2 regions of the Caulobacter sp. P1_B12_2 genome follow, and region 2 is predicted to be linked to the other one. Evidence: predicted binding sites of a transcription regulator. Region 2 holds the regulator's gene; the other holds the start of a gene.
The links. Region 2 encodes HrcA, which represses chaperone genes, less so after heat shock. Its sites were predicted from a motif close to GTTAGCANTCNNNNNNNNNGANTGCTAAC; they were not measured.
Positions count from the first base shown of each region.

Region 1 (3,400 bases), on a different contig from region 2:
TCTGGTCGTCGTTGTCGCCGGTCAGGTTCGCCAGGGCCTTGGAGGCCTTCAGCAGAGCCACGCCGCCGCCCGGGACGATGCCTTCATCGGCGGCCGCGCGGGTCGCGTTGAGGGCGTCGTCGACGCGGTCCTTCTTTTCCTTCACTTCGACTTCGGTCGAGCCGCCGACGCGGATGACGGCAACGCCGCCGGCCAGCTTGGCCAGACGTTCTTGCAGCTTTTCCTTGTCGTAGTCCGACGTGGTGTCTTCGATCTGGCGCTTGATCTGGGTGATGCGCGCTTCGATCGCGGTCTTCTCGCCGACGCCGTCCACGATGGTGGTGTCGTCCTTGGTGATGGTGACCTTCTTGGCCTTGCCGAGCATGTCGAGCGACACGTTCTCGAGCTTGATGCCCAGGTCTTCCGACACGACTTGAGCGCCGGTCAGGATGGCCAGGTCTTCCAGCATCGCCTTGCGACGATCACCGAAGCCCGGGGCCTTCACGGCGGCGACGCGCAGGCCGCCACGCAGCTTGTTGACCACCAGGGTGGCCAGGGCTTCGCCCTCGACGTCCTCGGCGATGATCACCAGCGGACGGCCCGACTGGACGACGGCTTCCAGCACCGGCAGCAGCGGCTGCAGCGAGGACAGCTTCTTTTCGAACAGCAGGATGAGCGGCTCTTCGAGCTGAACTTCCATCTTGTCGGCGTTGGTGATGAAGTATGGCGACAGGTAGCCGCGGTCGAACTGCATGCCTTCGACGACGTCGAGCTCGGTCTCGGCGGTCTTGGCTTCYTCGACGGTGATGACGCCTTCGTTGCCGACCTTGTCCATGGCGCGCGCGATCATGTCGCCCACTTCCTTGTCGCCGTTGGCCGAGATGGTGCCGACCTGAGCGATTTCGGTGTTGGTGGTGACCTTCTTCGACGACGACTTGATCTCGGCGACGACGATGGCGACGGCCTTGTCGATGCCGCGCTTCAGGTCCATCGGGTTCATGCCGGCGGCGACCGACTTGAGGCCTTCTTGCACGATGGCTTGAGCCAGGACGGTGGCGGTGGTGGTGCCGTCGCCGGCCTTGTCGTTGGTCTTCGAGGCGACTTCGCGGATCATCTGCGCGCCGAGGTTCTCGAAGCGGTCAGCCAGTTCGATTTCCTTGGCGACCGAGACGCCGTCCTTGGTCGAGCGCGGGGCGCCGAAGGACTTTTCGATCACGACGTTGCGGCCCTTGGGGCCCAGGGTCACCTTCACCGCGTTGGCGAGGATGTTGACGCCGCGCAGCATCTTGTCGCGCGCGTCCGAGGAGAAATAAACGTCTTTAGCGGCCATGTGTATGAGCCCTTCTAAAAGAGAAACTGGGGTCGAAAGCAGTCAGAGGAGAGAGAGGCGGTTAGGCCTCGATCACGCCCAGGACGTCGCTTTCCTTCATGATCAGCAGGTCTTCACCGTCGACCTTCACTTCGCTGCCCGACCACTTGCCGAACAGGATCTTGTCGCCGGCCTTCAGGTCCAGAGCGACGACGTCGCCCTTGTCGTTACGGGCGCCGGGGCCGACGGCGACGACTTCGCCTTCTTGCGGCTTTTCCTTGGCGGTGTCGGGAATGATGATCCCGCCCTTGGTTTTGGTTTCTTCTTCGACACGCTTCACCAGGACGCGGTCGCCAAGAGGACGAAACTTCATAGGGTCTTCTCCGTCGGGACGGTTAGAATTACGGTTCGTCGGCAAGCGGGGAGCGTCGCTGTTAGCAGTCGCTCCCATCGAGTGCCAACGCCGGGCTGGAGTTAGGACCGGCGGTGTAGGGAGTCAAGGACGACGGCCGCCGATTAGCTGTGGGCGAAACCGCTCCGGACCCCGGTGATCCTCCGGCGGCGGACAGAGATAGGGACGGAAGACGGCGGCATGAAGACGATCCCAAGCCTGGGCCTGATCGCGGCGAGCCTGCTCCTCCTGACCGCCTGCGCCACGCCCGCGCCGACGCCGCTGCGCACGGTGACCGACGTCGACGCCGACGCCGGCGTGGTCGAGCTGGCGCGCGGCCAGGACCTGGAGATCGCCCTGCCGCTGAACGCCGGAACCGGCTACGCATGGCGGCTGGACCACGAGGCCCCGCCCCTGCTGGAAGGCGGCTCCAGCTTCGTGACCGACGCCCGGGCGCCGGGCGCGCCGGTCCGCGCGGTCTACCGCTACACCGCCGCGGCCCGGGGCCAGACCGACCTGGCCTTCACGCTCAAGCGGCCGTGGGAGCCCGACCAGCCCGGCGACCGCAGGGTCGTGTTCCATGTAAGGGTGCGCTGATGATCGATCATATCGGACTGCGAGTCGCCGACCTGGCCAAGTCGAGGGCCTTCTACGACGCGGCGTTCGCGCCCTTGGGCATCGACGTGGTGATGAGCGTCGGCGCGGAGATCACCGGCGGCTCTGAAGTGCTGGGCTACGGCCCCAGCGCCGACGGCCGCGACATCCAGGCCGGCAAGCCCAGCTTCTGGATCGGCGAGGACCAAGCCCTGACCGGCCCCCTGCACATCGCCTTCACGGCCCAGACCCGCGCGGCGGTCGACGCCTTTTACGCCGCCGCCCTCGCGGCTGGCGGCAAGGATAACGGAGCGCCCGGGATTCGGCCGCATTATCACCCCAACTACTATGGAGCTTTCGTGTTCGACCCGGACGGCCGGAATGTCGAAGCCGTTTGCCATGCGCCCGCCTGAGCCGATGAGGATCAGGCGGTTGGAGACCGGACCAGAGTGACGATTTCGAGCTACGGCCTTTCGCTTGTCCTGGCGATGATCGCCTGCGTGATCGGCGGGGTGCTGGGCGGCCTGACCCTGGTCCGGCCCGGCTCTGTGCTGGGGCTGAACGCCCTGGAGGTCGAGGACGACGGCGAGGACGAAACCGTGGGCGAGGATGCTCCGCCCGCCACCAGGGCCCAGATCGACGGAAGGACCGAGGGCCGGGCCCTGGGCGGCCTGCTGATCCTGTCGCACGCCGCCGCGGCCTTGTTCCTGGGCTACCAGTCCCACGTCGGGGCGGCCATGGCCTTCGCCCTGGCCATGGCCTGGATGGGCGCCGCCTTGGGCCGCGCCGTCTCGGCCCTGGTCGACAAGTCCCGGGGCCGCTTCAACCTGGGCAGCCTGGCCTTCGAGGTGATGATCGCGATCACCCTGTCCCTGCCGTTCTTCAACGCCGGCCGGCTGGTGGTGCTGCGCGGGCACGGGATGCTGGTGTAGGGCGCCTCTTGAAACCCTCTCCCGGAGGGGAGAGGGAGGGACCCGCGCTGAAAGCGTGGGAGGGTGAGGGGTGACACCCTCGACGTTTTCTCACGAACATCCTGCCGGCGCGCCGTCTGACGTTTTACCCCCTCACCCTCCCACGTTCTTCGAACGCGGGTCCCTCCCTCTCCCCATGGGAGAGGGTTATCTCTA
Region 1 covers NZ_JBFTZS010000105.1:7,656-11,055, reverse strand. The annotation lists gene groL (chaperonin GroEL) at 1-1,309, opposite strand, end outside; gene groES (co-chaperone GroES) at 1,371-1,661, opposite strand; gene AC1DZ6_RS08800 (protease inhibitor I42 family protein) at 1,881-2,276, shown strand; gene AC1DZ6_RS08795 (VOC family protein) at 2,276-2,686, shown strand; gene AC1DZ6_RS08790 (DUF4345 family protein) at 2,729-3,205, shown strand.
Region 1: a site for HrcA is predicted at 1,722-1,750, ahead of groES (co-chaperone GroES). Genes of this name have one in related genera too.

Region 2 (3,400 bases):
TCTATGTGGGTCTGTGGGTCTGGGTCAGCCTGCTGGCGATCTTCACGGTCGCGGTGCTGCTGCTCAGCTTCAACCCCGAACTGATCACCTCGAAACTGCATATCGGCAGCTCGGTCGACGAGCTGATCAACAAGGGACCGCTGTTCGCGGGCGCTCTGGGCGCCTGGGCGCTGCTGTCCGGCGGCTGGATGGTGATCGTCGAGCGCCTGAGGCGGGTGTTCTCCACCCTGACCGCCGGCGACCCGTTCCATCCCGACAATGTCCGCCGCCTGCGGGTGGTGGGTCTGGTTTTGGCCGCTCTGGAGATCGGCCACTACATCTTCGCCGCCCTGGCCAAGTGGCTGGCGCCGGACACCAAGATCGTCGACGGCTCGTTCAGCCTGAGCGCCTGGTTCCCGGTCCTGGTGGTGTTCGTTCTGGCCGAGGTCTTCCGCGAGGGCGCCCGCCTTCGACGAGAAGCCGAACTGACAATCTGACGACGCGGAGACAAGAAAGATCATGGCCATCCGCGTGCAACTGGATCGCATCCTGCTGGAGCGGCGAATGTCGCTGACCGAGCTGTCGGACCGGGTCGGCGTGACCATCGCCAACCTGTCGATCCTGAAGACCGGCAAGGCCCGCGCCGTGCGCTTCACCACCCTGGACGCCCTGTGCCGCGAGCTGGAGTGCCAGCCGGGGGACCTGATGACCTATGAGCCCGGGCCGGGCGAGGTTCACGAAGAGGACTAGAACCTCTTCTTTTCTAGCACCCACTTTTCAGCCGTCATTCCGGGCACAAGGCCCGGAATGACGGTTAATATTTTTCGTGGCCTAGCTTGAAAGCTAAGCGCCCTACTTGGCCGCCGAAACCGCTTCCCGCTGCTTCACGAACAGCTCGCCGATGCCCTTTTCCGCCAGGGCGAACAGCTGCTCGAACTCGCCGCGGGTGAAGCCGCGCTTTTCGCCGGTGGCCTGGATCTCGACGATGTCGCCGGCGCCGGTGAGCACGAAATTGCTGTCGGCCTCGGCCTGGCTGTCTTCCTCGTAGTCGAGGTCGAGCACCGGGGTGTCCTTGAAGACGCCGCACGAGACGGCGGCCACCTGGCCCACGATCGGGTCGGTCTTCAGCACGCCTTCCTCGATCAGATAGTTGACCGCGAGGCGCAGCGCGACCCAGGCGCCGGTGATGGCGGCGGTGCGCGTGCCGCCGTCGGCCTGGATGACGTCGCAGTCTAGGCTGATCTGGCGCTCGCCCAGGGCCTTCATGTCGACCACGGCGCGCAAGGAGCGGCCGATCAGGCGCTGGATTTCCTGGGTGCGGCCGCTCTGCTTGCCCTGGGCGGCCTCGCGGCGGCCCCGGGTGTGGGTGGCGCGGGGCAACATGCCGTACTCGGCCGTGACCCAGCCGGCGCCCTTGTTGCGCATCCAGCCGGGGACGCTTTCCTCGACCGTGGCGGTGACCAGCACCTTGGTGTGGCCGAAGCTGACCAGGCACGAGCCTTCCGCGTAGCGGTTGACGCCGGTTTCCAGCGTGACTTCGCGCGTTTGGTCGGCGGCGCGTTCGGACGGACGCATGGGAAACTCCAGGGCTTTGCGTGATAGGATGGGGCCGCTTATCCTAGTTAAGACGGGCTCGTCCAATCCCGTTGGCAATCCCGTCGAACCCGAAGTCGCCGTCGCGGCGCATTCGAAGGCTTCATGACACAGCTCTTTTCGGGGTTTTCCGCTCAGACTCCCAGCCTCACGGACCTGGACGCCCGCGCCCGCGACATCTTCCGGCGGGTGGTCGAGTCCTATCTGGAGACCGGCGAACCGGTCGGCTCGCGGACCCTGTCGCGCGACGTGTCGCTGTCAGCGGCCTCGATCCGCAATGTGATGCAGGACCTGGCCCAGCTCGGTTTGCTGGACGCCCCCCACACCAGCGCCGGGCGCATCCCGACCCATGCGGGCCTGCGGATGTTCGTCGACGGCCTGCTGGAGGTGGGCGACATCGGCGAGGAGGAGCGGCGGACCATCGAGTCGCGCCTGTTCGCCCACGGCCGCTCGTTCGAGGACGCGATGGGCGAGGCCAGCGCCATACTGTCGGGCCTGGCCGGCGGGGCCGGCGTGGTGGTCGCCCCGGTCCGCGAGGGCGGGGTCAAGCACGTGGAGTTCGTGTCCCTGGGCGCCGACCAGGCCCTGGCGATCATGGTGTTCGACGACGGCACGGTGGAAAACCGGCTGATGAAGCGCGCGGCCGGCGTCACGCCCGCCTCGCTGCAGGAGGCCTCCAACTTCCTCAACGCCCGTCTGCGCGGCCGCACCCTGAACGAGGCCAAGGTCGAGATGGCGGCGGAGCTGGAGGCGGCCCGGCGTGAACTGGACACCACGGCGGCGCGTTTGGTCGAGGACGGCCTGGCGGCCTGGAGCGGCGGCGACGACGCGGACCGCGCCCTGATCGTTCGCGGCCGGGCCAACCTGCTGGGCGACGCCAGCGCCCGCGAGGATCTGGAGCGCGTGCGGCGATTGTTCGACGATCTGGAGCAGAAGGGTCAGCTGATCGGCCTGCTGGACGACGTGCGGGCCGCCGAGGGCGTGCGCATTTTCATCGGGGCCGAAACGCGACTCTTTTCGCTTTCGGGTTCCTCCCTGATCGCGGCGCCCTATATGACGGGCCGACAGAAGGTGCTGGGAGCGATCGGCGTGATCGGCCCCACCCGCTTAAACTATGCCCGGGTGATCCCGCTGGTGGACTATACCGCCCGCGTGCTCGGCCGGATGATGGACGGATGAGGACTGTATGACCGACGACCAAACGCCGGCCGAGGACGACGTGGCCTTCGAAGCCGACGACGCGTCTCAGGAAATCGAGGCGCTGAAACTGGAAGTGGCCGCCCTGAAGGATCAGGCGCTGCGCTACCTCGCCGACGCCGAGAACACCAAGCGGCGGGCCGAACGCGAGAGCAACGACGCGCGCGCCTATGCGATCCAGAAGTTCGCCCGCGACCTGCTGGGCGTGGCCGACAACCTGTCGCGCGCCACGGCCCTGAGCCCGCGCGACTCGCAGGACCCGGCGGTGACCAACTACATCATCGGCGTCGAGATGACCGAGAAGGAGCTCCTGGGCGCCTTCGAACGCAACGGCCTGAAGAAGATCGACCCGAGCAAGGGCGAGAAGTTCGATCCCCACCTGCATCAGGCGGTGATGGAACAGCCCTCGGACGAGGTCGCGGCCGGCGGCGTCATCCAGGTGCTGCAGGCCGGCTACGAGCTGATGGGCCGCCTGGTCCGCCCAGCCATGGTCGCCGTGGCCGCCAAGGGCTCGACGGCGCCGGGCGCGGCGGCTGAACCGGCCGGAGCCGCCAACCCGTACGCCAGCAACGGCGCGGATACCGGCGGAGCCTTCGACACGAAGGCTTGATTTCTTCACCCTATGAACCGT
Region 2 covers NZ_JBFTZS010000183.1:12-3,411, reverse strand. The annotation lists gene AC1DZ6_RS12955 (DUF2975 domain-containing protein) at 1-476, shown strand, start outside; gene AC1DZ6_RS12950 (helix-turn-helix domain-containing protein) at 499-729, shown strand; gene rph (ribonuclease PH) at 832-1,554, opposite strand; gene hrcA (heat-inducible transcriptional repressor HrcA) at 1,678-2,751, shown strand; gene grpE (nucleotide exchange factor GrpE) at 2,759-3,379, shown strand.